Regions from separate parts of the Arthrobacter sp. NPDC056691 genome, predicted to be linked through region 2. Evidence: predicted binding sites of a transcription regulator. Region 2 holds the regulator's gene; each other region holds the start of a gene.

Evidence for each region. The regulator LexA, encoded in region 2, represses DNA repair genes until DNA is damaged. The targets are predictions, from matches to a motif close to TCGAACANNTGTTCGA.
Region 1: ACFRAU_RS24520 (LexA family protein) is a predicted target of LexA. The motif match lies at 1,351-1,366, and genes of this name have one in related genera.
Region 3: ACFRAU_RS03900 (DUF222 domain-containing protein) is a predicted target of LexA. The motif match lies at 4,233-4,248, and genes of this name have one in related genera.
Region 4: ACFRAU_RS00835 (DUF222 domain-containing protein) is a predicted target of LexA. The motif match lies at 3,148-3,163, and genes of this name have one in related genera.

The regions. Positions count from the first base shown of each region.
Region 1 is NZ_JBHTXX010000048.1:4,010-11,371, reverse strand. Features, by position in the region: gene ACFRAU_RS24530 (WD40/YVTN/BNR-like repeat-containing protein) at 1-810, opposite strand, end outside; gene ACFRAU_RS24525 (hypothetical protein) at 886-1,203, opposite strand; gene ACFRAU_RS24520 (LexA family protein) at 1,380-1,811, shown strand; gene ACFRAU_RS24515 (Y-family DNA polymerase) at 1,804-3,087, shown strand; gene ACFRAU_RS24510 (hypothetical protein) at 3,118-3,318, opposite strand; gene ACFRAU_RS24505 (universal stress protein) at 3,497-4,003, shown strand; gene ACFRAU_RS24500 (metal-sensitive transcriptional regulator) at 4,326-4,682, shown strand; gene ACFRAU_RS24495 (heavy-metal-associated domain-containing protein) at 4,743-4,973, shown strand; gene ACFRAU_RS24490 (heavy metal translocating P-type ATPase) at 5,046-7,362, shown strand, end outside.
Region 2 is NZ_JBHTXX010000052.1:3,429-10,790, forward strand. Features, by position in the region: gene hisH (imidazole glycerol phosphate synthase subunit HisH) at 1-684, opposite strand, end outside; gene hisB (imidazoleglycerol-phosphate dehydratase HisB) at 681-1,307, opposite strand; gene ACFRAU_RS25180 (histidinol-phosphate transaminase) at 1,367-2,485, opposite strand; gene ACFRAU_RS25185 (LysM peptidoglycan-binding domain-containing protein) at 2,592-2,960, opposite strand; gene lexA (transcriptional repressor LexA) at 3,268-4,014, shown strand; gene ACFRAU_RS25195 (ATP-dependent DNA helicase) at 4,074-6,134, opposite strand; gene hflX (GTPase HflX) at 6,127-7,362, opposite strand, start outside.
Region 3 is NZ_JBHTXX010000003.1:68,992-76,353, forward strand. Features, by position in the region: gene ACFRAU_RS03890 (gamma-glutamyltransferase family protein) at 1-1,398, shown strand, start outside; gene ACFRAU_RS03895 (hypothetical protein) at 1,511-1,831, shown strand; gene ACFRAU_RS03900 (DUF222 domain-containing protein) at 1,991-4,171, opposite strand; gene ACFRAU_RS03905 (SDR family oxidoreductase) at 4,304-5,164, opposite strand; gene ACFRAU_RS03910 (nuclease-related domain-containing protein) at 5,212-6,111, opposite strand; gene ACFRAU_RS03915 (MSMEG_6728 family protein) at 6,254-7,255, opposite strand.
Region 4 is NZ_JBHTXX010000001.1:164,885-172,246, forward strand. Features, by position in the region: gene ACFRAU_RS00810 (hypothetical protein) at 1-78, opposite strand, end outside; gene ACFRAU_RS00815 (CDP-alcohol phosphatidyltransferase family protein) at 232-930, opposite strand; gene ACFRAU_RS00820 (aldo/keto reductase) at 1,115-1,945, shown strand; gene ACFRAU_RS00825 (GlsB/YeaQ/YmgE family stress response membrane protein) at 2,093-2,356, shown strand; gene ACFRAU_RS00830 (hypothetical protein) at 2,469-2,936, shown strand; gene ACFRAU_RS00835 (DUF222 domain-containing protein) at 3,250-5,514, shown strand; gene ACFRAU_RS00840 (hypothetical protein) at 5,538-6,164, shown strand; gene ACFRAU_RS00845 (putative protein N(5)-glutamine methyltransferase) at 6,191-7,021, opposite strand; gene ACFRAU_RS00850 (lactonase family protein) at 7,246-7,362, shown strand, end outside.

The sequences.
Region 1 (7,362 bases), on a different contig from region 2:
CACCCAGGCCGTGCCTGCCCGCCTGGGGTGCGTCAGCATGACGAAGCCAAAATCGGCCGGCAGGCCCTCCGCTATCGATTCCCAGTTCTCGGCATTGTCATCACTGCGGTACACGCCGTGGTGGTTCTGCGCGTAAAGGCGGCCTTCGACGGCGGCATCCGCCGCGATCTTGTGCACGCACTGGCCGAACTCGGGGTTGGGATCAGGCATGAAGTACGCGGAGATGCCCTTGTTCCGCGGCTCCCAGGACGTCCCGCCGTCGAGCGAGCGGTACACGCCTCCGGTGCTCATTGCGACGTGCACGTTGTCCCCGGAGGGATTGACCACGATCGAGTGGGCGGCTGCGCCGCCGTATCCCGCTCCCCATTCGCTGCGGTGCGGGTGGTCCCACAGCCCGCGGTTCAGCTCAAAGTGCTCGCCGCCGTCGGTCGATTTCCACACTGAAATCGGCTCCGCGCCGGCCCAGACGACGCCCGGGCGGGATTCGGCGTCGGGGTAGATCTGCCAGATGCGTTCCACGGCGGCATCGGTGCCCTCGGGGAACTTGATGGCGCCCTGTTCGGGCTCGGTCCAGCTGGCGCCTAAGTCATCCGAGTGGGCAACGTAGGGGCCCCAGTGCTCGGACCGCACCCCGACCATGATGCGTGTGCGGCCGCCCCGCGTGTCGATTCCGATGCTTGGTATCTCGCTCATCAGGAAGTGCGGGCCGGAAAAGGACCATTGCTTCCGGTCCTGGCTGGTGGCCAGCCAGAGGCCCTTTTTGGTCCCGATCGCTAAAACGAAACTCTCTGAGGCATTCATGCACCCCATGCAACCACTCCGGCGCAGGGGCTGCAATGGTTTTGGACCCCACGGGTTTGGCCGGGGTCCGGCGCCCGGGCGGGTCTAGGACCCGATCCTTGCACCGTCTTGGGCCGTGCCGTCCTGGGCCGTGCCGCCGTTGGGGGCGCCGGCTTTCGCGGCACGCCGGTTTCTCCACCACCGTCGGAGCAGGTCCGCCGCGGCCAGGACTCCGGCCAGGGGCGTGAGGACGGCGGCGGCGTAGACGAACAGCAGCCAGGTCAGCGTGGCGATCGGCGGCTGGCTCCGGCTCAGCAGGGACAATCCGCCGAACAGGCCCGCAACCCAGAAGAGCACCACCAGCGCCAGCACGGCTGCTGCCGGAAAGTACTCGTTCCGCACCACCCTCTTCAAGGCTTCCACCACTGATCCTCCTGCGCCTTGCATCCCCATGAAACCAGTATGCGACGGAGACCCGCTGTGGCGGAGACGGCACGACGAACGTGTGATGAACACAACCGCCGACTGGCATGGCTGCATTGTGTCAGCCCTGTGGACTACACTGAGCTATCGAACATATATTCGAAAAAAGGTGTGTTGTGGGCGTGATCATTGGTCCCCGCGTGGTAGAGGCGGGACTTTCCCTCCGGCTGGTGCTGGCCTCCCCGGTCGCCGTGGCGGCGGGCTTCCCCTCCCCCGCCCAGGACTACTTTGACGGTCGGATCGACCTGAACGAGCACCTGATCAAGGACATCACCAGCACCTACATCGTGCGGGTGGCCGGTGACTCGATGGAACAGGCCGGCATCAGCGACGGCGACGAACTGATCGTCAACCGGGCACTGGAACCGCGCGACGGTTCCGTGGTGGTCGCGGTTCTGGATGGCGAGCTCACCATCAAGCGCCTGAAGATCACCGCGGCAGGCGTGGTGCTCCAGGCGGCCAACCCGCTGTATCCGGACATCGTTGTCCCCGCCTTGGCCGACCTCACCGTCTGGGGCGTGGCCACGAGGTGCCTGCACCATGTCTGAGACACGGCAGCAGATTGCCCTGGTGGACGTGAACTGCTTCTACGCCAGCGCGGAGCGAGCTTTCGACCCCTCCCTCGAGGGTAGGCCACTGGTGGTGCTCTCGAACAACGACGGCTGCGCCGTCACTCGCAGTCCGGAGGCCAAGGCACTGGGGATCAGCACCGGCGACCCGTGGTTCAAGATCGCCCCCCGAGCCAAAGAGTGGGGCCTCGTTGCCCGATCCAGCAACTATGAACTGTACGGCGACATCAGCGCCCGGGTCATGGAGCTGTTGGGGCGCTACTCAGCCTGGCTCGAGGTGTACAGCATCGACGAGGCATTCCTGGGCATCAAGGGCAGCCCCGAACAGGTGGTGGGTCTCGGCCGGACCATCAGGACAGCGGTCCAGCGCAACGTCGGAGTACCTGTCTGCGTCGGCATCGCCGGCACCAAGACGCTCGCCAAGCTGGCCAACCGGTGGGCCAAGAACAACCCCGCGTTTGGAGGGGTGTGCCGCTGGGAATCGATGGCCCCGGAGGCGCGTGATCTGCTCATGTCCCGGCTGCCGGTCTCGGAGGTCTGGGGCGTTGCGGGCCGGTTGGAAAAGCGGCTGAACGCCATGGGGATCTGCTCCATTCTCGAGCTCAGCCGGGCTGATCCGGTGATGGTGCGCGACCGCTTTTCGGTGGTGCTCATGCGCACGGTGCTGGAGCTGCGGGGAACACCGTGCATACCCCTGGAGGAGGAACGCGCGGGCCGGGACCAGCTGATCTTCTCCCGCTCGTTTTCCACTCCCCTGACGTCGATCCCCGAATTTCGCCAGGTCCTGAGCGTCTACGCCCAGCAGGCGAGTGCCCGGCTGGCCCGGCACCGGCTGCAGGCCAAGGTCCTCACCGCGTTCGCCGGCACGTCCCACTACAACGCGAAGGACAAGTCGTTTCCCTCGGTGTGCGTTCCGCTGCCCATGCCCACCTCGGATCCGGTGCTGCTCACAAGGGCAGCCCACGCCCTGCTTCCCGCGATCCGGGACGGCGTCAGATACGCCCGTGCCGGCATCATGGTCACCGACCTGCGGCCGTCCGGCAATCAGCAGCCCCTGGAGCTCTTCACCAACGCGCACGAGGAACGCGGGATCGGCCCGCTGGTGGAGGCGATCAGCCGGAAGCACGGCAGGGCCACGATCGGCCTCGGGTTCGCAGGCTTGAGGAGCGGCCTGGACTGGAGCATGAAGCGCGGCATGCGTTCGCCGCGCTACACGACGCACTGGGACGAATTGCCGGTGGTACGCGCTGCCTGACCGGCCCCGGCGCATGCGTCCGCGAACCAGTCAGTCCACAAACTCAGACTGGGTCTCGATGAAATCCCACTCGGCTTCGGTCAGGACTGCCTGCGGGGTATCCGGTTGTGGGCCGCCGGCCTCGGCAATCCCCTGAATCACGAACACCGGAACGTCGCCGGCCCGCAGGTTCTCGCGAAGCCACTCCTTGCTCTTCAGGTCCAGATCAAGCCACCACATGTGAATCTGCATGGGACGCCGCCTTTCTACGTCTCCAAACTAGGCGCACCAGGCGCGGGATTCAAGGGAAAAATCACCGCCCTTCCACGTGCGCCCACAGCTGCGCAACAGGGCTGAAAACCGCCACTGAGCTGGGCGGAGGTCCCGTGCAGGTCTGGTCTTTCCTGGCGGCGCGGGCACACAATTGACTATGGATGCAGAGCACTTCAGTGGCCCGCCTCCGCTCCTTGTGGGCACGGTTCCGGGCCAGCATCCGGAGGTCCTCCAGACCGCCGTCAGCCTGGCCCAAAAACTGTCTGCCCCGTTGCTCTGCGCCTACGTGGATGAGGCAAGCTACCTGGTTGAGTGGGATCCCGCGCGGTCCGCGCACCGGCTTTCCCTGCATCCGGACAGGGACGACGACGACATCCGCTCCGTAACCACGGAACTGAAGTCGGCCATCACCTCGGCCATCCAGGACGGCGGCCCGGCGTGGACCTTGCGCACGCTGTCCGGGGACCCCGCCCGGGCCCTCGGCAGGCTGGCATCGGAAGTCAATGCTCCCATGATCATTGTGGGAACGCCGGAGCGCGGCTTTGGGCACCGCATAACGGAGCTCCTGAACGGCTCCGTGGCTGCCTGGCTCACCCACCACCAGAGCCGGCCCGTGCTGGTGGTCCCGTTCCGAATGGCGGCGCATCAGGACGTGCCGGAATAGCAGGACCAGAGGCCTGCCAGCACGGGCCGAAAAAGTAAAGTCAAAGTAGTTATTCGAGCCGGTGGCCAACTCGGCTACCGGCAAGTAAGCTGATGACGCAGGCTGATCAGAGCTTGCCCCAAAGACTGCTCCGGAGTGCGTATCCCCCAATAACGCGCTCCGGAGCTTTTTGTTGCCCGAAAGACCTCCGCGGCACCAGATCCTCCCCGACATGCGCACTGCCCGGGCCACAACTTTTCTGCAATCAGACCAGCACTTTCGCATCATCGTGACTTCCCGCACCCTTCTTGACGGATACCCCCTAGGGGTATAGCTTGAGGACATGGAGACTTCCGAAGGACGGACGCCGGCGGCGCCCAGCGAAGAAGCTATTACTGAATCCCCTCAGCACGGCTACACGGGGGACAAGGATGCGTACCTGCGCCGGCTCCGGCGGATCGAGGGACAGGTCCGGGGAATCGCCCGGATGGTCGAAGAGGACAAGTACTGCATCGACATCCTGACGCAGGTCGCGGCCGTGACCAAGGCCCTGCACGCCGTCAGCCTGGGACTCGTGGAGGAACACATCGGCCACTGCGTTGTCGGGGCGGCCTCGGAACCTGATCCTGACCTGCGGGCCGAAGCCATCGACGTGAAGGTCAAGGAGGCGGCGGGTGCCATCGGGCGCCTCCTGCGCTAGCGGCACACCACAACCCACCCAGCTGACCAACCACGTCAGCGCAGCAACGAGGAGCCAGCAATGAGCACCATCTCCACAAAAGTCAACGTCTCAGGCATGACCTGCGGGCACTGTGTTTCCGCCGTTAGCGAGGAGCTGGAGGCGCTGGCCGGCGTCGAGGAGATCAACATCGACCTCAACGCCGGCGGCGTTTCGACCGTCACTATCACCTCCACCCAGAAGCTCTCCCCCTCGGAAATCGGCGAAGCAGTGGCCGAGGCCGGCTACCTGGTGGTGGCCAACGAGGCCTAGCGCCATCTCCCGTTCGCACCAGGAACCACCAGGACCACCCGAGCACCAAGCATCACCAGAGAAGGACCAGTCATGGGCACCGAAAACAGTCCTGCAGGCGACCCCCGCAGGGTGATCGAACTGGACGTTGAGGGCATGACCTGCGCCTCATGCGTTAACCGCGTGGAAAAGAAGCTTGCCAAGCTCGAAGGCGTCCAGGCCACGGTCAACCTCCCCCTGGAAACGGCCCACGTAACAGCCCCGGCCGGCATCACGGACCAGCAGATCACAGACCAGGTGGCCTCAGCCGGCTACAAGGCCCGAATCAGACGACCCGCGTACGGGGACCGATCAGAGCAAGACCACGAGGCCGTGGCGGCCGGGCATGCGGAGCACGCGCCGGCGGGCCGCGAAGACCACATGGCCCACGGCGGCAAAGCGTCAGAGCTCAAGCCGCGCTTGCTCGTGGCCGCGGTCCTGACGGTGCCGGTGTTCCTGATCTCGATGTTCCCTGTGTTCCAGTTCCCCGACTGGGGCTGGGTAGCCGGTGCCCTGGCGCTGCCCGTGGTCAGCTGGGCGGCGTGGCCGTTCCACAGGGCGGCCGCCATCAACGCCCGCCACTTCGCCTCCACCATGGACACCCTCGTATCGCTCGGCGTGATCGCGGCCTACCTGTTCTCCGCCTGGCAGCTCCTCGCCTTCCCCCGCCTGACCGAACATCCGGGCATGGAACAGATGGGCGGCGCTGGTTCCGGCGGCCTGTACTTCGAGGTGGCCAGCGTGGTCACGACGTTCCTTCTCCTGGGCCGGTTCCTGGAGGCGAACGCCAAGTCGAAGGCCGGCGACGCGCTAAGGGCCCTCCTGGATCTCGGCGCCAAGGACGCCACCATCCTGCAGGACGGCACCGAAGTGAAGATCCCGGCGAACCGGCTGGTGGTCGGGGACCTGATCGTGGTCCGCCCGGGCGAGAAGATCGCCACCGACGGCGTGGTGGTGGACGGCGCCTCGGCCGTGGACGCCTCGCTGGTCACCGGCGAATCGGTTCCGGTGGACGTCGGTCCCGGCAGCAACGTCACCGGCGCCACCATCAACGCGTCCGGCTGGATACTGGTCCGGGCCACGCGCGTCGGCGCCGAAACCACGCTGGCCCAGATGGGCCGCCTCGTTTCGCAGGCGCAGAGCGGAAAGGCTCCGATTGCCCGGCTTGCCGACCGCATCAGCGCGGTATTCGTCCCGGTGGTCCTGGCCGTCGCCGTCCTCACGTTCGCAGGCTGGCTGCTTGCCGCCGGGCCGGACATCACGGGGCCGGAACTCCGCGCGGCCTTCACCGCTGCGGTGGCCGTGCTGGTCATCGCATGCCCCTGCGCCCTGGGCCTGGCCACGCCTGTGGGCCTTCTGACCGGCACGGGGCGTGGCGCGCAGCTGGGCATCCTCATCAAGGGCCCGCAGGTCCTCGAGGACACCCGGACCGTGGACACCATCCTGCTGGACAAGACCGGAACCGTCACCAGCGGGCAATTGTCCGTTGACGCCGTGGCAGGATTTGCCCCGTTCACCGGGCCGGAGGTCCTGCGGCTCACCGGAGCGGTCGAGTCGGCGTCGGAGCATCCGGTCGCCGTGGCGATCGCTTCCGCCGCAAGGTCCGTGGTTCCCGCCACGGGCCACCGGTCGTACACCAGCCAGAACGGAAGTGAAGCGGACGACGGCGCCGGCCATCCCGCCGTCGTCGGCTTCCGTTCCGCCCCCGGCGGCGGAGTGGCGGGAACCGTTGAAGGCCGGCTGGTGGTTGCCGGCCGGAGCGGATGGCTGCGGGACAACGGCGTTGGAATCACGCCGGCACAGGATCAGGCATTCCGCGCCGCCGAGGAGTCCGGCGCGACGGCCATTTGGGTGGCCGTGGACGGCGAGGCTGCCGGCATCATTGAGCTGCGGGACACGGTCAAAGAGGGATCGAAGGCGGCTGTGGCACGTCTCAAGGCCCTGGGCCTGCGGCCCATGCTGCTCACGGGTGACAACGCCGCGGTCGCTGCCCAGGTGGCCGCCGCCGTCGGAATCGCCGCCGACGATGTTTTCGCCGGCGTCCTCCCCGAGGGCAAGGTGGAAGCCGTCCGCCGGCTGCAGGCCGGCGGCGCGACGGTGGCCATGGCAGGCGACGGCGTGAACGACGCCGCGGCCCTGGCGCAGGCGGACCTCGGCATCGCGATGGGTTCCGGCACGGACGTGGCGATCGAAGCCGCAGACCTGACCGTGATGGGCAACGACCTTGGCCAGGTGGCCACCGCGATCGAGCTGTCCCGGCACACGCTGGCCACCATCAAGACCAACCTGTTCTGGGCCTTCTTCTACAACGCGGTGGGCATTCCGGTGGCTGCCCTTGGCCTGCTCAATCCGATGGTGGCCGGCGTGGCCA
Region 2 (7,362 bases):
CCTGAGCAGCCGCGCACCGGCGTCGCCCGACTTTTCCGGGTGGAACTGGGTGGCGCAGAGGGGGCCGTTCTCCACGGCGGCGATGAAGGGGCCGCCGTGCTCGGACCACGTGACCAGGGGCGGCGCCATCCGGGGCTGGATCACGTCGAAGTCCCAGTTCTGGACGCCGTAGGAGTGCACAAAGTAGAAGCGCTCACCCTCGACGCCGTCGAAAAGCCTGGACCCTTCCGGGACCTTGACGGTGTTCCACCCCATGTGCGGCACCACTTCGGCCGGCAGGAGCTCCACCTTGCCGGGCCACTCTCCCATGCCTTCGGCTTCGGTTCCGTGTTCCACTCCGGCTTCGAAAAGCACCTGCAGGCCGACGCAGATGCCGAGGACGGGACGTCCGCCGGCTACGCGGCGGCCGATCATCCGGATGCCATCCACGGCCTTGAGCTCCCGCATGACGGTTTCGAAGGCGCCGACACCGGGGACGACCAGCCCGTCGGCGTTCAGCACATCCTCGGGCTTGGAGCTCAGGATGACCTCGGCACCGGCGCGTTCCAGGGCACGCACGGCCGAACGGACATTGCCGGAGCCGTAATCCAGGACGGTGACGGTGGGCTTGCCCTCCGGAGAGGCCGGCTTCAGCGTGGCCGAGGGGTCGATGATCGCGCCCTCGCGCAATACTTTGCCGGTCACAGTGCTCCCTTGGTGGACGGAATGCCTTCGACGCGGGGGTCCGGCTCGACGGCAGCACGGAGAGCCCGGGCGAAAGCCTTAAACTGGGCTTCCACGATGTGGTGCGGGTCCCGGCCGGCGATGACGTTCATGTGCAGGCAGATGCCGGCGTGCAGCGTGATGGCCTCGAAAACGTGCCGGGTCAGCGATCCCGTGAAGTGGCCGCCGATCAGGTGGTACTCCTGCCCGGCGGGCTCGCCGCCGTGCACCAGGTACGGCCGGCCGGAGACGTCAACGACGGCGTGTGCAAGGGCCTCGTCCAGGGGGACCGTGGCCTCGCCGAAGCGGCGGATGCCTGCCTTGTTGCCGAGCGCGGTGCGCAGCACCTCGCCGAACGTGATGGCAACGTCCTCGACGGTGTGGTGGACGTCAATGTGGGTGTCGCCGGTGGCCTTCACCGTCATGTCGATGAGCGAGTGCTTGCACAGCGCCGTCAGCATGTGGTCGTAGAACGGGACCGAGGTGCTGATGTCCGACACTCCGGTGCCGTCGAGGTTGATCTCCACCAGCACGGAAGATTCGCTGGTGGCACGCTCCATGCGTGCAGTCCGTGCCTCGGCAGCCTTGATTCCGGTGTCGCTCATGGTGATAGATGTCCTTTGACGAAGGATGGGGGCGGACCTGACCTGGTCCATGGTCAAGTTTAGGCCGGAAGTGCGGCTTGCCGGGCCAGGATGCTTTCGAGCGCTTCCAGGAAGGCTGTGGTTTCCGTCTCAGTGCCGGCGGTGACCCGCAGGTGGCCGGCGATGCCGACGTCCCGGACGAGCACCCCCGCGTCGAGCAGTTCCTGCCAGACCCCGTGGGGTTTCTCCAGCCCGCCGAAGAAAACGTAGTTGGAGTCGGACGCCGCCGGCCGCAGCCCCATCCGCGTCAACTCTGCGACAATCCGGTCGCGCTGGCGCTTGATGTCCTCGACGTCGGCCATGAGCGCCTCGCGGTGCCGCAGCGCCGCGAGGGCGGTTGCCTGCGTGACGGCCGAGAGGTGGTAGGGCAGGCGCACCAGCCGGAGGGCGTCGGTCACCTCCGGGGCCGCGGCCATGTAACCGAGGCGGGCGCCGGCCAGGGCGAACGCCTTGCTCATGGTCCGGGAGACGATGAGCCGCTCCCGGCCGGGCAGCAGGGTGAGGGCGCTGGGCGTGCCGTCGTGCGCGAACTCGTGGTAGGCCTCGTCCACGACGACGATCGCCTGGCTGGCCTCGCCCGCCTCGTAGACGGCTTCCACCACATCCAGGCCCAGGCCGGTGCCGGTGGGGTTGTTGGGCGAGCACAGAAAGACGATGTTCGGCTGGAGTTCGCGCACCTGGCGTGCGGCCGACTCGGCGCTGAGTCCGTAATCTTCGGCGCGCTTGCCGGCAATGTAGGCGGTATCCGTGCCGCTGGCGAGGAGCGGGTACATCGAGTACGTCGGCGGGAAGCTCAGGAGCGAGCGACCCGGGCCGCCGAAGGCCTGGAGGATCTGCTGGAGGACCTCATTGGAGCCGTTGGCTGCCCAGAGATTGTCCGCACTGAGTCCGTGGCCGAGGTATTCCGCCAGCGCTTCCCGGAGTTCGGTGAATTCGCGGTCGGGGTAGCGGTTGAGTCCCGTGGCGGCCTCGCTTACGGCCGCGGCAATGGCCGCCTGCACGTCGGCGGGCACACCATGAGTGTTCTCGTTGACGTTGAGCAGGATCGGAACGTCAAGCTGCGGGGCCCCGTAAGGGGACAGCCCCCTCAGGTTGGTCCGCAGGGGCAGTCGGTTCAGTCGCTCAAGCTGGTCAGTCACCTAGACAGTTTAAGTAACCCGGAGGGCTGGCCGGAAACTGTGACGGTCCCGAAGCCCACGGAACCGCGCGCCGGTACTATTTGCCGGCGTTATTTGTTGGCACAAGTTATTTGTTGGGCACAAACAGCTGCTGCCCGGGCATGACCTTCCCGGCCTGAAGGTCGTTGAGCTGGACGATGTCCGCAATGACGTCGCGGGGATCGCGGTCCGGATCGACTTTTCCGGCGATGGCCCAGAGTGATTCGCCGGGCTGCACCGTGACCGAAACCGTCGGCGTGACAGACAGGCCGCTGGCACTGTCCGCTGCTTTGGCCGGCGAGTTGAGGAGCCCGGTCAGCGACAGGAGCACGGCGGCGAGCATGACAAGCGGCAGCCCGATGAGGACAATCCGGCCGCGGCGGGTGAGGCGAAGGCGCGGCGGCTTACCGGGCCGGGACACTCCGCGGGACTGGGTTATTGCTGTTGAAGCTGACATGGCGTGAGCCCTCCTGGACCAAGTTGTACTGCCTCGCGTTCGAATAGACAGTTCGAACATCGGGCTGAAAAACCGCCCTCACTAGAACACATGTTCGAACTTTGCTTTTCCTAGTTTTAGCACCTATCAACGAATTAAGTCGAGACTCGCTAGAACAAATGTTTGAAAAAGCCCTATGGCTGGCCTACGTTGGAAATCACAGAACAACCACATCTGCAGTTGATCAGCAGGGTCTGACATTTTTCAGGCCGGAAGTTCCCGGCCACCAGCTAGCGCGGCCGGGAGGAACGGAAAGGCGTTGGCGAACATGGCAGCACAGGCCTCTGACGGCAAGGCTCCCCAGCGCAGCCCGCGGTCTCAGCGGACCCCCAAGGGACTTACGCTCCGCCAGAAGAAGATCCTGGAAACCATCCAGCGCTCGGTCAACGAGAACGGCTACCCGCCGTCGATGCGGGAAATCGGCGACACCGTTGGCCTTGCCAGCCTGTCCAGCGTGACCCATCAGCTCTCCCAGCTGGAAAAGCTTGGCTACCTGCGGCGGGACCCCAAACGACCGCGCGCCATGGAGGTCCTCATGCCGCTGACCCTGGATGCAGGGACGGCCAAATCCGGCGGCGCGGACAAGGCCCCGGCGGTGGGCACGGCAGGCGGCTCCGTGTCCGAACTGCCCAGCGCGATGGACACCGCCATGGTCCCGCTGGTCGGCCGGATCGCCGCCGGCGGCCCCATCCTGGCGGACCAGATGGTGGAGGACCTGATGCCGCTGCCCCGCCAGCTGGTGGGCCACGGTGAACTCTTCATGCTCAAGGTCGCCGGCGACTCCATGGTGGACGCCGCCATCTGCGACGGAGACTGGGTTGTGGTCCGGCGGCAAAGCGATGCGGTTAATGGTGACATCGTCGCGGCGCTGCTCGATGACGAAGCCACGGTCAAGACCTTCCGGCAGCGGGACGGCCACACCTGGCTGCTTCCGCAGAACACGCAGTACGAACCCATCCTCGGCGACCACGCCGTGGTCATGGGCAAGGTGGTTTCCGTGCTCCGCTCGCTGTAGCAGCTGGGGCTTGTCGGCACAAAACGTTCTGCCCCGGGCTGCTACAGCCCGGGGCGTCCTTATGCCTGCGCGCCGGCGAGCCTTTCGAGGGCCGCCACGGCAGTCTTCCGGTCTGTCGTCGGCCAGAACGGCGGCAGTGCGGCCCGCAGGAACCCGCCATAGCGTTCCGTGGACAGCCGGGAATCCAGCACCGCCACCACGCCCTTGTCAGACGTGGACCGGATGAGCCGTCCCGCCCCCTGGGCAAGCCTGATCGCCGCGTGCGTGGCGGATACGGACATGAAGCCGTTGCCGCCGGCCTGGGCAACGGCCCGGGACCGTGCGGTCATCAGCGGGTCGTCGGGGCGCGGGAAGGGAATCCTGTCGATGACCACCAGGCGGCATGATCCTCCCGGCACGTCGACCCCCTGCCACAGCGACATCGTCCCGAACAGGCAGGTATCGGGCTCGTCGGCAAACTGCTTCACCAGGGCAGTCATGGTGGATTCACCCTGACAAAGGATGCTGACATCCAGCCGGGTGCGGAGGGCGTCGGCCGCTTCCTCGGCGGCCCGCCGTGAGGAGAACAGGCATAGCGCTCCCCCGCCGGAGGCACGGATGAGTGATTCGAGTTCGTCCAGCGCCTCCGGCGAAGTGCCGCGACCCGGCTTTGGCAGGTGGCCTGCCACGTACAGGATGCCCTGACGGGGGTAGTCGAAGGGCGACCCCACGTCGACGCCGGTCCAGCTCGGTGCGCCGTCCCCCACCAGGCCCAGCCCGCCGGCCGCGGGCTCGAAGGCAGAGCCGATGGCCAGTGTGGCCGACGTCAGCACCACGGTGTGCCCGGCGAACAGTCCTTCCCGGAGCCGGCCCGCCACACTCAGCGGGGCGATGTTGACCAGCGCAGGGGCAGTCTCGTCGGGCGCCGAATATCCCTGCTGCGGATCAAACGTGCTGTTCCGGGAGAACCAGACGACCTCCCGGTTTTCCCGCGCGGCGACGAGCCGTTCGCAAAGCTCCAAAATCACCAGCAGGCGGGAACGCGCGAGCTGCCGTCCGCCGTCGGCCGTTGTATTGCTGTCCCCCTTGGAATCCGACAGCGCGGCCCGGCAGGCCTCACGAAGCTGGTCCACACAGTCCAGCTGCTCGTCGTTCAGGCCGTTGGGAAGCAGGCCGCTGGGAACGCCGGCGAGAGCCACCTCGAGGTTGGCCGCAGCAGTGTTGAGCGCGTCAACGGTAATGCCAGTGTGCTTGCGGGCGCCGGACGCAGCCGCGTGGACCATGGCCACCGACAGCTGCCCTGAAACGGCGCCGGTCACCCGGTCCTGGAGTTCGTGGGCCTCGTCCACCACCACGACGTCGTACTCCGGCAGCACGGCCAGGCCTTCGAAGGCACTGACGGCCAGCATGGCGTGGTTGGTCACCACGACGTCGGCTTCCGTGGCGTTATGGCGGGCAAGCTCACTGAAGCACTCTTCAGCGAGGGGACACTTCTGCGAACCGAGACATTCCATGGACGTGACGGACACCTGCCGCCAGGCCCGGTCCGTGACACCGGGAAGCAGCTCGTCACGGTCGCCCGTGGTGGTCTGCTCCGCCCATTCGCGGAGCCGGACCACCTCCTTGCCAAGCTGCGACGAGGGGCCGCCCACCGACGCGGCGAAGTGCGGGACGCTGGTGTCCTCGCCCAGCGAGAAGAGCTGTCCCTCGGAGGGTTCCTCGGAGGGAAAGCCGCCCTCAAGCTTGTGCCTGCAGACGTAGTTGGCGCGGCCCTTGACCAGCGCAATCTTCACAGGCCGGTCGAGTGCCGGTTTGAGGCTTTCCAGCAGCCGGGGAAGGTCCCGTCCCACGATCTGGGTCTGCAGCGCGAGGGTGGCAGTGGAAACGAGCGCAGGCTTGTTGCTCTCGAGCGAGTGCGCGATGAGCGGGACCAGGTAGGCCAGCGACTTGCCGGTTCCCGTGCCGGCCTGCACCAGCAGGTGGTCGCCCGTTTCTATGGCGCGCGCCACCTGACGGGCCATCTCGTGCTGGCCGGTGCGGCTTTGGCCGCCCATGCCCGCCACGGCACGGTCGAGCAGGTCAAGCACATGCTGCTCACCGGCCGTGGCCGCGGCACCAGCGGCGGGCGCCCCGTCAGTCATTGGTGCTGAAGGATTCCAGTTCAGCCGCGAGGCCTTCCCGGACCATGACCACGGCGCGGGTGCCGCCCTCCTCGTGATCCAGGCTCAGGATCTCGGCGTCGGAGTCATGCAGCTTGCTGATGAGATCGCCGCGGTGGTACGGGACCAGGAGCTGCATCTTGACGTTGGGCCGCGGGATGGACTCGCTGATGGCCGTGAGCAGCTCGGCGATGCCCTCCCCTGTGCGTGCCGAAACCACCACATGCCGCGGTTCGCGCTGCTTGAGCCGCTCCACCACAAACGGGTCGGCGGCGTCGGCCTTGTTCAGGACGATGATCTCAGGCACCTTGCGGGCATCCACTTCGGCGAACACCGAGCGCACCGCGGCGATCTGGCCCTCCGGGTCAGGGTGGGACACGTCCACTACGTGCAGGATCAGGTCTGCATCCGCCACTTCCTCCAAGGTGGAGCGGAAGGCCTCCACCAGCTGGGTGGGAAGGGACCGGACGAAGCCCACGGTATCGGCCAGCGTGTAGCCTACCCCGTCCGAGGTCTCGGCCTTGCGGACAGTGGGGTCCAGGGTGGCGAACAGTGCGTTCTCGACGAGGACGCCGGCGTCGGTAAGTCGGTTCAGCAGCGAGGACTTGCCTGCGTTGGTGTATCCGGCAATTGCCACTGACGGGACTTCATTACGACGGCGGTTGGCCCGTTTGGTCTCCCGGGCCGGCTTCATCGCGGCGATCTCGCGCCGCAGCTTGGCCATCCGGGTGCGGATCCTCCGCCGGTCCAGTTCGATCTTGGTTTCACCGGGACCACGCGAGCCCATGCCGGCACCTGCGCCGCCCACCTGGCCACCGGCCTGGCGGGACATTGATTCACCCCAGCCGCGGAGGCGCGGGAGGAGGTATTCGAGCTGTGCCAGCTCCACCTGGGCCTTGCCCTCGCGGCTCTTGGCGTGCTGGGCGAAGATGTCCAGGATGAGGGCCGTTCGGTCGATGACCTTCACCTTGACGATGTCTTCAAGGCCGCGCCGTTGGGACGGGGCAAGCTCCGCGTCCACTACGACGGTGTCGGCGCCGGTGGACATGACGACGTCCTTGAGCTCCAACGCTTTGCCCGCCCCGAGGAAGGTACCGGGGTCCGGCTTGGCCCGCCGCTGGACCAGGCCGTCGAGGACTTCCGAGCCCGCCGTTTCGGCCAGCGCGGCGAGTTCACGCAACGAGTTCTCGGCGTCAGCCAGCGTGCCTTC
Region 3 (7,362 bases), on a different contig from region 2:
CACTGGCCCACATCTGCCGAATTGTGGATGCCGGAGGAACGCATCCCGGTGGAGGGCGAGTTGGTCCGGAATCCGGCGCTTGCCCGCACCCTCCAGAAACTGGTTCAGGCAGGTGCCGGCCTCGGCGAGGCATTCGCCGCGGAGCCGGCACACACGCGCGAGGAGCGTATCGACGCCGCCCGCAGGGAGTGGGGTGAGGGTTTCGTCGCCCGTTCCGTGGCCGAAAGTGTCCGGACACCGCACCGGCACTCGGCAGGGACCGACCACCGCGGCGTCATGACGATGGCCGACATGGCCGGGTTCCGGGCGTCGTACGAGGAAGCGGCCACGTTCGAGTTCCGCGGGCACACCATCGCCAAGACGGGCCCGTGGGGGCAGGGGCCGGCCCTGCTGCAGACGCTTGCGATCCTGGCCGGCTTTGATGACGACCACCTCGACCCGTCCACTGAGCTCGGGGCGCACACCATTCTGGAGGCCCAGAAGCTCGCACTGGCGGACCGCGAGGCGTACTACGGCGACGCGGACGTCCCTCTCGATTACCTCCTGTCGGAAGAGTACGCGGCGTCGCGCCGGGAACTGATTGCTGAGAGTGCGTCGCTGGAGTTCCGCCCGGGATCCGTTCCTGGACGCGAGCCGTACGTGCGTGCCCTGCGGACCGAGTATTTTCCGCCCTCGGGGTCGAATGACGCCGGAGGGCCGCCGGCTTTCGGAGCTGCAGCCGCTCCTGGCCGAACAGGTTCCGCGGCCGCTGCCGCCGGTGTTGGCGAACCGACCATCGGCGAACCCAGCGTGGCGTCCAACGGGGAAACCCGCGGCGACACCTGCCACATCGACGTTGTGGACCGCTGGGGCAACATGGTTTCGGCCACACCGTCCGGCGGCTGGCTCCAGTCGTCGCCGGCGATCCCCGAGCTCGGGTTTTGCCTGGGGACGCGGCTGCAGATGACGTGGCTGGATCCCGGAACGCCGTCCACGCTGGCGCCGGGCAAGCGGCCGCGGACCACACTGACGCCAACGCTTGTGCTGCGCGATGGCGTTGCTGTTTCCGCGCTCGGCTCGCCCGGGGGAGACCAGCAGGACCAGTGGCAGTTGCTGTACCTGCTGCGGACTATCGTCGGCGGGTACTCGCCACAGCAGGCCATCGACGCGCCGGCGTTCCACACGACGTCGATGCCCGGGTCCTTCTGGCCCCGCACATGGGAACCCGGCGGCGCCGTGATCGAGGATCGGTTGGGTGACGACGTTATTTCCGGACTCGAACGTCGCGGACACCGGATCACCAGGGCTGGCGGCTGGACACTGGGACGGTTGTCCGCCGTCGTGCGCGATCCCCGGACGGGCGTGCTACAGGCTGCCGCGAACCCTCGGGGTGCGCAGGGATACGCGGCGGGACGGTAGGAGCGAAGCGTCCTTTTGCTTGCGTTTCCGTTCAGAGGGCACGAGGATATTCATGCCCGCGGGCACAGGGACGGGGTTTTCTGGTGTGGCGGTTATCTGCAAGGCTGGGGACATGAACTACTTTCTGGAGTACACGATTCCTGCTGCCCCCGACGATGCCGAATTCGAGTTTCCGCACGACGAGATTCGCCCGGGGACCACTATTCCGCTCTCGGAGACCAACGCCGACGTAGTGCACACTCCCGAACTTCCCGCGCGCACCGGCATCATCGGTGCCGCCGTGCCCGAAGCGAAGCTCGAAGCCGAGCAGCTCATTACCCATAGCCGGGCGACGGAAGGGTTCCTGTACGAAGACCCCTCGAACTCGATGCAGGCCGGCGTGGGCACTCTCGTTGCCACGTTCACGGAAGGCCGTGGCTGGCAGGACGCATAGCAGCCGCCGGTTTCGTTTCACCGGAACGCCTGGTCCCGATTTGAGGGGCTGGGCGTTTCTGTTTTGGGTTGCGGAATTAGTGACCCACCAAGTACCGGTGGATCCCGCATGCCTGGACACGGGCGCGGCTCTCCTCATCGGCCCGGGCTGGGCGGCGGTTCATGTTTTGTGGTGGTGGTTTTGTCGGGGTTGTTGGCGGGGGTCTATGTGGGGCGGTGGGATGAACCAGGGGATGCCGTTTTTGACGTGGATTTTCCATTGTTCCTTGTGGATGAGGTGGTGGTGGTGGGTGCAGAGGAGGACGCCTGTGTCGGTGCTGGTGGGTCCGCCTTGTGACCAGTACGTGGTGTGGTGGGCTTCGCACCAGGGTGCGGGGATGGTGCAGTTGGGGAAGGCGCAGCCTTGGTCGCGGGCGGTGAGGGCTTTGCGGATGTGGGGTGGGAAGACGCGGGTGGTGCGGCCGATGTCGAGGATGCGTCCTTGGCTGCCGAGGAGGATGGGGATGATGTCGGCGTCGCAGGCGATTTTGCGGATGGTGGAGGCGGTGACGGGGCCGGTGTAGGTGAAGGTGCCGCTGCCGGTGGGTGCACCAGTGAGGGGTGTGGGGCCGGTGCCGGGCTGCGCCGTTCCGGTCCGGTTGATGCCGGGCGGGGTGCCGGGGGGTGCGGTGCCGGGTGGGGGTTGGGACTCGCTGGTTTGCCAGGTGCCGGGCAGGAGTTGGGGTTCGCTGGGGTGCCAGGTCTCTGTGCCGGTGGGGTGGTTGGTGCTGCTGACCTGCCAGCCGTCTGTGCCTGTTGACTGGTTGGTGGTTGGCCGGGGGCTGTCTGTTGGCGGGGTGTCGGGGCGGTTTTTGTTGTAGCGGGGGCCTTGGGCGGCGGTGGTTTGGATGCTGTTGAGGAGGTCGTGGTAGCTGATGGTGACCATGACCTGGGGGCGGAGTCCTCCGGTGGTGGGCAGGGTGCCGGTGGCGAGGGCTGCCTTGCAGCCGCCGACGAGGCCGTCGAGGCGTTGTTGGGCGAGGGTGCGGCGGTCCGGGTCCGGGAGCGGGGTGGGGGCGTTGAAGGCCGCGTCCGGGTCGACAGCGGCGGCGCTGTCGGTGTTGTCGCTGGTGCCGTCACTGTCCGTGGCGCTGGTGGAGTTGGGGGTGGTGGTTCGGGGGTTGGTGGCGGTGTTCATGACGGTGGTGAGGACTTCGTATTGGTCGGTGGTGGCGCGGATTTCGAGGTGGTGGAGGCCGCCGCGTTTTTTGTGGAGGAAGACGCCTTGGCGGTGGTGGAGGGTTTCTTCGGAGGGTTCGGTGCCGTCCTGGTCGAGGGCGTCGATCCAGCGGTGGGCGATGCGGGTGAGGAAGTCGTGGTCGTTTTCGATCGCGGTCAGGGTGAGGTTGTGTTCCATTTCGGCGATCGTGCCGGGGTTGGGGATGTGGCGGACTTTGTCCAGGGCGGTGGTGATGATGGTTCCGGCGCGGGAGGCGATGATTCCGGCGGTGAGGGCGGCGGCGGTTTCTTCGTGTTCGGGGGGCATGTGGCGGCCGGCGAGTCCGGTGCGGGGGAGGGTGGCGTTCGCGAGGGCGAGGCGGCGGCGGGCTTCGGTGGTGCTGATCCGGAGCCGGGTGCGGAGGAACTCGGCGGTGTTCCTGGCTCCGTCGTCGGCCGGGGACCAGGCCACCGGGCGGGCACGGGGTGCCGGCGTGGCGGTGCCTGCGCCGTCTGCCGTGGTGCCGTCTGCCGTGGTGTTGGGGGCCGTGGTGTTGGGGGTGTCGGTATCAGAGGAGACTGCGGCGGCCGTGGCGCTGGCGGGTTCAGCGGTGCTGGCCGCGGCGGGTTCGGGGTCGGTGCCCCAGCCTGTGGTCCAGCCGGCGGCGCGGCTGGCTGCTCCGGCGGCGGTGATCGCCTCGGCCCGGGTCCGGTCCACCGCAGCGGCGGCCTGCAGCTGGAGGTATTCGACCCGGCGGGAGAGTTCCTCGGTCAGTTCCGCGAAATCGGCCGCCTGGAGGAAGTTGGCAGCGGCCAGTTCCTCGGGCGCCGCAGCGGTGGCGGAATCCAGCAGCGCCAGGGACGCCTGCAGACCAGGAGTGGCACGCGCCGGGGATGCAGGCTCAGCGGATGCTTTGCCGGCGGAACCGGAATCAGCCGCGATCCCGGCGGCAGCACCGCCGTCGGACGCCGGGGCGTCAGAACGGAACCCGGCGGCAGCACCGCCGTCGGACGTGTCCTTTGTTGGGGTGCCAGCGCCGGGAACGCTGCGTAGCCCGCGGCCGCGCAGCAGGGCAGCAGCACTCAGGCCAGAGACGTCAGTCCCCGCTGACCTGTTCGCTCCATGCTCCCCAATGGCTTCCATGGGTCTACTTTGTCAGCGGGGTGTGACATTTTTAGGGGTGAGGGGGTCACTTCGGGCCAAAAGGAAAAAGTTTTTGAAAAAAGTTTTGTGCCCTGGCCGCCCCGGCCGCGCCTCATCCGCGAGGGCTATGACTCAGGGGTGGCGCACTCCGACGCCGGCCAGAATGTCGCGGTAGCCCTCGCGGAAGGATGGGTACCTGTAAGAGAACCCTGTTCCCCGAAGCAGCGCGTTGCTGCACCGTTTGTTGCCGCCTCGTGCGTCGCCCATGGACCCTGTCGGCGGGACGTCCAACCCCAATTCAGCAGCCAGAAACCCTAGAACGTCGCCCAACTCGGCAGGATCGTTGTCCACGCCCAGATACACCGGCGCTGGCGCGTCAGGTGTGCTGAGCAAATGCACGATGGCAGCCGCGGCGTCGTCGCGGTGGATGCGGTTGGTGTAGCGCCGCTGGTCCGGAATGACGGCGGAGCCGGTTCGGACCTGGTCGATGAGCCTGGTGCGGCCGGGCCCGTAAATTCCGCCAAGCCTGAGCACTACGGGTGAGGTCCCGGTTCCATCGAGCCGCTTCAGCAGCAGCTCCTCGGCTTCGCGCATGATGCGGCCCGAGAATCCGGCAGGTTTCGGCGTCGTGGATTCATCGATCCACGCGCCTCCAGCGTCGCCGTACACGGCCGTGGACGAGACGAACAGGACGCGTTCGGGCGTCACATGGTCGCGTTCGAGGGCGTCGAGGACATGGGCAACACCCTCTACGTACGCGCTCCGGTATGCCTCTTCAGTAGGCGCATCCGCGGCCACTGCAATGACGACGGCGGTCGTGTCCGCCGGGACAGGCGGCAGTTCGGCGGTGCTTAGGTTCGCCGCGGCGCCCTCGATCTCAGGCGGCAGTTTGTCCGGTGAACGGCGCCAGCCCACAACGCGGTGCCCCGCTGCGGAGAACCGCAGGCCCGCCTCGGTTCCGAGGTCGCCGCAACCGGCGAGAAGGATAGTCATATCGGCCAGTCTGCCATCTCAGCGAGCCGACGCTGGAATGCCCCTATTCATCTGGACGGGACAGGCTGGACCAGCGAGGGCGAGGGGCGAGGCGCGACAGGCGGCTGCCTTTGAGCGTGCGGCCATGCATTGAGCAACAGGCCTAGGACAAAGATGGCCAATGCAAGATAGAACAGTGCCGCGAGACAGCCCGTAGGCCTGCTGCGGGCTGCCCTTTTCCTGCGGGAATTGTGTGGCGCAGTCGTGGCGTGCTGCCGGGACCGCCGGCTCTCCAAAGCAACGGCCGGCCCGGAAGCAAGGTCAAGGTCGGCGGGTCCCGCATTCCAGTCTTTCGTGGTCAGCAGGGGCGGACTGGTCTCTCCGGACAGCAGGCCCAGCAGGTAGTCGTGAATCACCTGCACGGTGGCCGGGTCGAGCGCAGCCGGCATTGCTTCCAGGGAGCGGCCGAGTCTCGCAAGGCCTCTTATACTCACACCGCTGCCGGCGACGCTGTCCAGGTCTGGCTGGTCGACCATGCACAACCAAGCCTGAACGAGCCGGCGATGTTGAGGTTCCAGGAGCGCTGCTACCGCCGCCCCCTGTTCCGCCACGGCGGAGACGGCCCGGTCCCTGGAGGAACCGTTTTGGCGCAGAACGCCATTTCGAACCTCGACCTCGCCGGACCAGTTCTTTGCGTCGATCACAATGACGCCGCCGGGCCCAACCAATATGTGATCCAGATTCGCCTTCGGCCGGCCGGGCCAGTGGACATCATGCAGGGCGAGCCACCCCTGCGAAGCTAGCCCGTCCAGGACCTGTCCGACGAGTGCTTCCCCCGCCGCGCCTTTGGCCCAGGCTCTCTCCGTTTGCTCGGCCTGTTCTAACTGCTGCCTGAGCTTTGCTACTCGCTCACCTGCCAGCCGTGCCTGCTCGGCCGCTCCTTCGCCTGCCAATTCTGAATCCCCCAATTCGCACTGCTCCCGCGGTCCCGCGGGTCACATGGCAACTGTATGCGACGGATGCGAATCCTCTCGCCATGGCTGCCTGCCGGGCCCCGTGAGTAGCACCCTGAGCAGCCGGAGCATCGGCGAGGGACAGCAATCAGCCGGCTCAGAGCGCCGGGACGGGGAAGAAGACGCGGGGGTCCTGCAGGAGCGCCGGGTAGTCGAATTCCGACCGGTCGATGATGTCTGTGGCCTGGAAGTTGCGGCCGAAGCGCCCGTCGTCGAGCGTGATGGGACGGCCCACGACCATTCCGACGGCGAACTTGTTGCCGCCGTCGAAGGGGACAGCCACCGGCGACTTGCCGGGAAGCGTTGAGAAGGCCGCCTCCTGACGCTGCCGCTTCCGCGACGGCTTCTTCACGAGCGGCTTGGCCGGGGCCTTTTTGGCCACCTTGGCTGGGCGGCGCGAAGTTTCCTGCGCGTAGACAAATTGGTACTCGTCGTCGCCGGAATCCCCGGCGCCGCCCGAACCGGCACCGGTGCCGCCCGAACCGGCACCGGCGCCGGATGAAGCGCCAGAACCGGCGCCGCCTCCCGGGCCTGCAGCAGCGGAAGCCGCCCGGCCCACGGCGGGAAGCCCAACTTTGTCCAGCTGCTCGGGATCGCCGTGGCCGACGTGCTCGCGGAGGATCCAGAGAACCTCACCCTCTGGGTCCTCCGGCAGGAACTCGTGCCGGGGCTCCGGCCAGACGTACTCCAGGCCACGCTCGGTGCCGGGGAACACCCCTTCATAGAATTGCGGATCCTTGCGGATCAGGTTGGAGCGGTGGCTCAAATGGAATTCGGGGTCGCCGAGCCACGGCGGAAGCAGGATCTTGGCCGCGTAGTCGGGGTGCGCGGCCTGCGGGGCGAACTCGCGGATGTTGTCGCGGGTGGTGTCGTCAAAGCCGCGCTTGGTCCATTCGTCCACCATGGCCAGGCCGTACAGGGTGAGCGCAGGAACGTGCCCCATCCACATACGGATGGCGGGGTGTGACTGCCATCCGTATTCCGGGATGACCAGCGCGCGGAGTGTCTGCAGCGCTTCTACGCGCTGCTTGCCGAGCCGGGGGGTGTCCAGCGCGGCCGCGCTTTGCCGGAAATCGGGATAGGGAAGGAAGGTTTGCATCCCTTCAGTCTGCCGTCCCTGACGCCCTGTGCCAATTGAAGTGCCGGACGGCACAACCAGGGGCCAAAAATGGACACCCGGGTGTTCACATAGTGGACCCATGCATA
Region 4 (7,362 bases), on a different contig from region 2:
GAAGGGGAATCCTTCGGGCGTACCGTCCTTCGGCTGGTTCGTCGGGTTCTGCTCCGGATCGGCGGGCGTTTCGCTCATGGTCTGGATCCTTAGCTGTTGGAAGGGCCGGGATTATTGTCCTGCCAGGCCACTCCAAGGATTACCAGCGCCGGCATAGTTAGTCCAGAGCACCCAGCCCTTGAGCGACCCTCCTTGATTAGTCCGGGCGTGCCGCCAGTTCACCGGGCGCCGTCAGTTCACCAGTTCGGTGCTGGAATGCCGGCCGGTCCACTTGCGGTGGTTTTGCTCCAGTTCGACGACGTCCCGGCCAAACGAGGCCACCAGGGCCACGAGCGCCAGAAAAACCGCGGCCATGCTGATTCCACCGGGCACCCCCGGCGTAAGTGCCAACAGCAAGGCGAAGGGCTGGAAGGCGCCAATGACCTTTCGCAGTCTCTTAATAGGCAGCGTGCGTTTCAGTTGAGGCCGGAACCACCCGGCCGCGACGAACGCGTACCACATGACCCCGATAGACAGCACCCAGGGGCCGGTGATGGGCACAGCTGCGCACGACAGCACAAGCACCAGCGCTGCATCGGTCTGGACGTCCAGCCGGCCTCCCGCCGGGCTCACACAGGCAAATCGGCGCGCAACGGCCCCGTCCACCGCGTCAAGAAGAAAAGCTGCCGCACCCAGCACGACCACCTGCATGCCGGGCCCAGTCCCACCGAACATCGCCGGGACCGTTGCCGCCGCGCAGCACGCCACCAAGACAGCCCGAATCAGGGTAACGCGGTCCGCAGCCGTGGTCAGCCGGGGCTTGCGGTTGAGGATGGAAGCCGCAGCATTTCCCATCACCGCCAACCCGGCAGCTATGGCGGCAAGGAAGTACGTTGCTCCAGCCCCTGCAACGGTCAGGATCCAGCCCCCGGACACAAGGAAACCAGCCATGGCAACGCCTACGTCCACCAAAGCGCGCCTACCGAGCAAGACCTGCATATGCCTCCTTGCGCTCATCGTAACAACAGACTGCTCATGAGCATTCGAGGGCTGACCTCGGAAGATAGCAAAACGTGCCGTTAGGGCAGCAAACGGGGTCTGGGCAAACTGCCACCGATAGGAAAGACTCTTCCGCATGGCACTCGCACCAGTCATCGAGCTGAACGACGGCAACCGGATACCTCAGATCGGCCTTGGCACTTGGCCGCTGAACGACCGGGAGGTGCGTGACGCCGTCGTACGGGCTGCGGAAGCCGGGTACCGGCATATCGATACGGCCGTGCGCTACGGGAACGAGTCCGGCGTCGGTTCCGGAATCCGTGCCAGCGGCCTGGACCGGGCGGAGTTCTTCATCACCACTAAGCTGGACGGCGAATTCCAAGGTGAAGATCTGGCCGCGGCCGGCCTTGAAGGGTCCCTGAGGCGCCTGAACCTGGATTATGTGGACCTGCTGCTGATCCACTGGCCGCTCCCCCGCCGCGGAGAATTCATTTCCACGTGGAAGACCTTTGAGCGGCTGCAGGGCGAAGGGAAAGTCCGGTCGATCGGCGTCTCGAACTTCAAGGCCGCCCATTTGGAAAAGCTCATGTGGGAGACCTACGTTGTGCCGGCCGTTAACCAGATCCAGATCAACCCGTCAGTGACCCGCTCGGCGGACTGCACCTACAACGAGCGGCACGGGATCGCCACCGAATCGTACAGCCCGCTGGGTGCGGGTTCGGGGCTGCTGTCCGCGCCCGTGCTGACCCGAATCGCTGGCAAACACGGCCGGACCGTCAGCCAGGTGGTCCTGCGCTGGCACGTCCAGCAGGGTCTCGTGGCCATTCCCAAGTCCGCCGATCCCCACCGGATGAAAGAGAACATCGATGTCTTCGATTTCGCTTTGGATGAGGAGGACCTGACGGCCATCAGCACCCTCGACGAAGGCCCCGAGGCGGGAGTAAATTCCGACGTCCAGGGCCACTAAGGCCTGGGCCCGGGCGTGCGCTGCCAGTCCCTTCCCACCGGAAGCCGACTGGCAAAAAAATAGTAAGCATGATTAGTATTGAGCAGAAGGACGAAGCGTACCCGGCAATCCGGGTAACTCCTCTAGATGAAGAAGGAACGATAAAAGATGGGTTTTTTCGCATTTCTGATTCTTGGCCTCATTGCCGGAGCCATTGCTAAGGCCATCCTCCCCGGCCGGCAGGGCGGCGGCATTTTCATCACGCTTCTGCTTGGCGTGGTTGGCGCAATTCTCGGTGGTTTCATCGGCAGCGCGCTCTTCAACGTGGGCATCAACGAGTTCTTCTCGCTGTCCACATGGCTGCTGGCGATCGGCGGCGCGCTGATCGTCCTGCTGGTCTACGGCATGATTACCAAGCGCACGGCCCGCTAGACAGAAGAGTGCCGGAACCGGCTCCGGGAACCGCCCGGGGCCGGTTTCCCGCCCCAGGCCCACCGGGCCGATTCCAAATCGTACAGATCCCCCTCAAGAGCAGGAGATCATCATGAAATCCAAACTTCTCTTCGGCGCCGGACTCGCTGCAGGCTACGTGCTCGGATCCAGGTCGGGCCGGGCAGCGTACGACAAACTCAAAGCGCGGGCCGCAGGCATCTGGGACAGCAAGCCGGTCCAGGACAAGGTCACGGCAGCAACCGAAGCCGTCAAGGAAAAGGCCCCCGACGTCGGTGACCACCTGGCTGAAGCCGCGCGCCGGGCTGGGACGGTGCTCAGCTCAGCCATGCATCACGATACACACGCTGATACTGCTTCTACTGGCTCTGCTTCTGCCGGTGCCTCTGCTGACAGCGGGCACGTCCCCGCCCACAGCACACACCCGGAAACGGTCAACCTTGGAACCTCCGATGTGGAGTCCGATCCGGCGCTCAATGACAGCACGGGTCAGGACTGGTCGGACGAGGGCGGCGCCACTCCCGACGGCGCCGCCACAAACGTGAATCCGGACAGGCAATAGCTCCAGAGTTGGCTGCTTTCGCCTGCATCCCGGGCGGTGTGGGCCAGAGCTGAAAAATGTCAGACCCCTTTGACAATGTTTTCCTATGGAAGCCATGGGGGAAAACGCAGACGGTATGTCAGGCCGGGCAGCACTGCCCGGCCTGCGTGCTGCCCTGCCAGACGCTCCTGCTTCCGGGTGCCCGGCTGATGCCGGAACTGGCACCGCCGTTGCGGACACATCTTCGTCCGACGGCGGTGCTGCCGCCGGCTTCGGGGCCCGCATGGCCCCGGTCACACCATTAAATGTCAGACCCCCTCATCAGACTTGTTCCATGGAAGCTCTTGGGGAGCATGGAGCGAATGTCGGGGCCGGGACTGATGTCCCGGGCGTCAGTGCTGCTGCCCTGCTGCGCGGCCGCGGGCTACGCAGCGTTCCCGGCGCTGGCACCCCAGCAAAGGACACGTCCGACGGCGGTGCTGCCGCCGGGTTCCGTTCTGACGCCCCGGCGTCCGACGGCGGTGCTGCCGCCGGGTTCGCGGCTGATTCCGGTTCCGCCGGCCAAGCATCCGCTGAGCCTGCATCCCCGGCGCGTGCCACTCCTGGTCTGGTGGCGTCCTTGGCGCTGCTGGATTCCGCCACCGCTGCGGCGCCCGAGGAACTGGCCGCTGCCAACTTCCTCCAGGCGGCCGATTTCGCGGAACTGACCGAGGAACTCTCCCGCCGGGTCGAATACCTCCAGCTGCAGGCCGCCGCTGCGGTGGACCGGACCCGGGCCGAGGCGATCAACGCCGCCGGAGCAGCCAGCCGCGCCGCCGGCTGGACCACAGGCTGGGGCACCGACCCCGAACCCGAACCCGCCGCGGCCAGCACCGCTGAACCCGCCAGCGCCACGGCAGCCGCAGTCTCCTCTGATACCGACAACCCCAACACCACGGCCCCCGGCACCACGGCCCCCGGCACCACGGCAGACGGCACAGGCACCGCCACGCCGGCACCCCGTGCCCGCCCGGTGGCCTGGTCCCCGGCCGACGACGGAGCCAGGAACACCGCCGAGTTCCTCCGCACCCGGCTCCGGATCAGCACCACCGAAGCCCGCCGCCGCCTCGCCCTCGCCCACGCCACCCTCCCCCGCACCGGACTCGCCGGCCGCCCCATGCCCCCCGAACACGAAGAAACCGCCGCCGCCCTCACCGCCGGAATCATCGCCTCCCGCGCCGGAACCATCATCACCACCGCCCTGGACAAAGTCCGCCACATCCCCAACCCCGGCACGATCGCCGAAATGGAACACAACCTCACCCTGACCGCGATCGAAAACGACCACGACTTCCTCACCCGCATCGCCCACCGCTGGATCGACGCCCTCGACCAGGACGGCACCGAACCCTCCGAAGAAACCCTCCACCACCGCCAAGGCGTCTTCCTCCACAAAAAACGCGGCGGCCTCCACCACCTCGAAATCCGCGCCACCACCGACCAATACGAAGTCCTCACCACCGCCATGAACACCGCCACCAACCCCCGCACCACCACCCCCAACTCCACCAACGCCACCAGCGGCACGGACAGCGCCGGCACCGAAGCCGACGGCACCGGCAACGACGCCGGCAGCCACGACCGTGCCAGCGGCAGTGACGACACCAGCGACAACACCACCACCACCGACAGCGCCGCCGCTGTCGACCCGGACGCGGCCTTCAACGCCCCCACCCCGCTCCCGGACCTGGACCGCCGCACCCTCGCCCAACAACGCCTCGACGGCCTCGTCGGCGGCTGCAAGGCAGCCCTCGCCACCGGCACCCTGCCCACCACCGGAGGACTCCGCCCCCAGGTCATGGTCACCATCAGCTACCACGACCTCCTCAACAGCATCCAAACCACCGCCGCCCAAGGCCCCCGCTACAACAAAAACCGCCCCGGCACCCGGCCAACAGACAGCCCCCGGCCCACCAACCAGTCAACAGGCACAGACGGCTGGCAGGTCAGCAGCACCAACCACCCCACCGGCACAGACACCCGTCAAACCAGCGAACCCCAACTCCTGCCCGGCACCTGGCAAACCAGCGAGTCCCACCCCCCGCCCGGCACCTCCCCCTCTGGCACCCCGCCCGGCATCAACCGGACCGGAACGGCGCTGCCCGGCACCGGCCCCACACCCCTCACTGGTGCACCCACCGGCAGCGGCACCTTCACCTACACCGGCCCCGTCACCGCCTCCACCATCCGCAAAATCGCCTGCGACGCCGACATCATCCCCATCCTCCTCGGCAGCCAAGGACGCATCCTCGACATCGGCCGCACCACCCGCGTCTTCCCACCCCACATCCGCAAAGCCCTCACCGCCCGCGACCAAGGCTGCGCGTTCCCCAACTGCACCATCCCCGCACCCTGGTGCGAAGCCCACCACACCACCTACTGGTCACAAGGCGGACCCACCAGCACCGACACAGGCGTCCTCCTCTGCACCCACCACCACCACCTCATCCACAAAGAACAATGGAAAATCCACGTCAAAAACGGCATCCCCTGGTTCATCCCACCGCCCCACATCGACCCCCGCCAACAACCCCGACAAAACCACCACCACAAAACATGAACCTGAAAGCGGGATGTGAATCCGTGGAGGATATCGACGGCGACGTGCTCGCCAAATCACTGATTGATTCGCTGGCGGCCAGTCTCGTCGCCGAAGGACGCATAGACCCTCGTGGAATGACAGAAGCCGAATTCCAGCTGGCGCTGACGACAGAACTGCGCGAGATCATCGCTGACGGCGTGGAATTTCGCCTTATTCCGGACCACCAGGACTCATTGTTGAAGCAAGCTCGGGCGTTCGCCGAAGCCTCCGACATCGACTTTGCCATCATGTTCTATGCCACCTGGATCGAGCATTGGCTGAACTGGATGTACATCTGGAAAGCCGAACAATCAGATCTGGAGCATTCGGAAGCTATGTCGCTTATCAAGCAACCCATGCACCATAAGACAGGAATTATCTGGTCGCTCATGTTCGGGCAGGGGCTGGACGCGGACCTCCTAAGGGGCATTCGTGATGTTGCAAATTGGCGAAACGCGTTCGTTCACTACAAATGGCTCCCGGATGAAGAGGAAGACTCTCTGACCCAGAAAAAAGACCGTGCGCGACAACGGTTGGCGACAGCTGAAGCGATCGTCGCCCGGCTCACCGCGCTACGCAATGAATTGGCTCTGCGTGGCGCACAGGATTTCCTCGGCGGGCGCACGTAGCTCGCCAAAACCAACAGCCCCGGGAGTTACAGCAGCTTCCCGATCACGACTGTCCCGTCCAATTCAGCCGACGTGGAGGTTCTCGGGCTCAGTCCCCCACAGACCATGGCCGCTGCTGTAAGAGGAGCCTGCCGCCGGCTCGTTTCGATGAGAAGGTGCCCTCCCGGCCTGAGCCAGGCCGCGGCTTCCGCGATCACCCGGCGCTGGGTGTCGAGGCCGTCGGGCCCTCCGTCGAGCGACACCCGCGGTTCGTGAACGCGGGCTTCGTACGGCATATTGCTGATGGAAGCTGTGGGCACATACGGCGCATTGACCGCGAGGACGTCAACGTTGCCTCTGAGCCGGGCAGGCAGCGCCGAGTAGAGGTCGCCCTCGTGGACCGCACCGCCCACGGGCAGGACGTTGAGGCGGGCACACTGCACCGCGGCGGGGTCGACGTCGGATGCGTGCACCTCAATGCCGGGCACCAGTGCCGCAAGCGCAGTGCCTACGGCTCCGGAGCCGCAGCACAGGTCAACAACAACCGGCGGAGTCGATGGCACTGCGGACGGGGCGGTGCCAGCTGGCCCGGCCACGACGCCGAGGAGTCCAGCGGCCTCACGGACCAGCAGTTCCGTCCGGCGGCGCGGCACAAAGACGGCAGGCTCTACCCTGATCCGCAGGCCACAGAATTCGGCCCAGCCCAGAATGTGCTCGAGCGGAAACCCGTCGACCCGCCGCCGCACGGCAATGATTAGCTCGTTCGGGGCAAGACCGGCGGAAAGGAGGAGGTCCGCTTCGTCCTCGGCAAAGACACAGCCGGCGGCGCGCAGCCTGCTAGTGACGGCGGAACGGGACGGCGGTGATTGAACAGGCATGGATGCGTCCTTCGGTTCGACGATGGGCGCTCCGTGCATTCGTCCGACTAGCCTTGGCGGTCCATAGGGCGGCGGGCAGGAAGAACCCAAGCTGGCATTGCGTGAATTGTTCTCACCTCCCGGGTACTAACTTGGCACTTCTCAACGTGCCCGCACTGAAATCGGCTCTGCAAAAATCCATGTTATCCGACGCCGAATCCGGCAAATATTGGCAGGATGGAACGATGACCCACAGCGAAAACCACACGCTTATCTGGACCGGCTCCTACACCGCGGACAGCGGCGGCCACGGGGCCGGGATCGGAGCCGTATCGGCCGACGCTGATGGAACGCTCACCTGG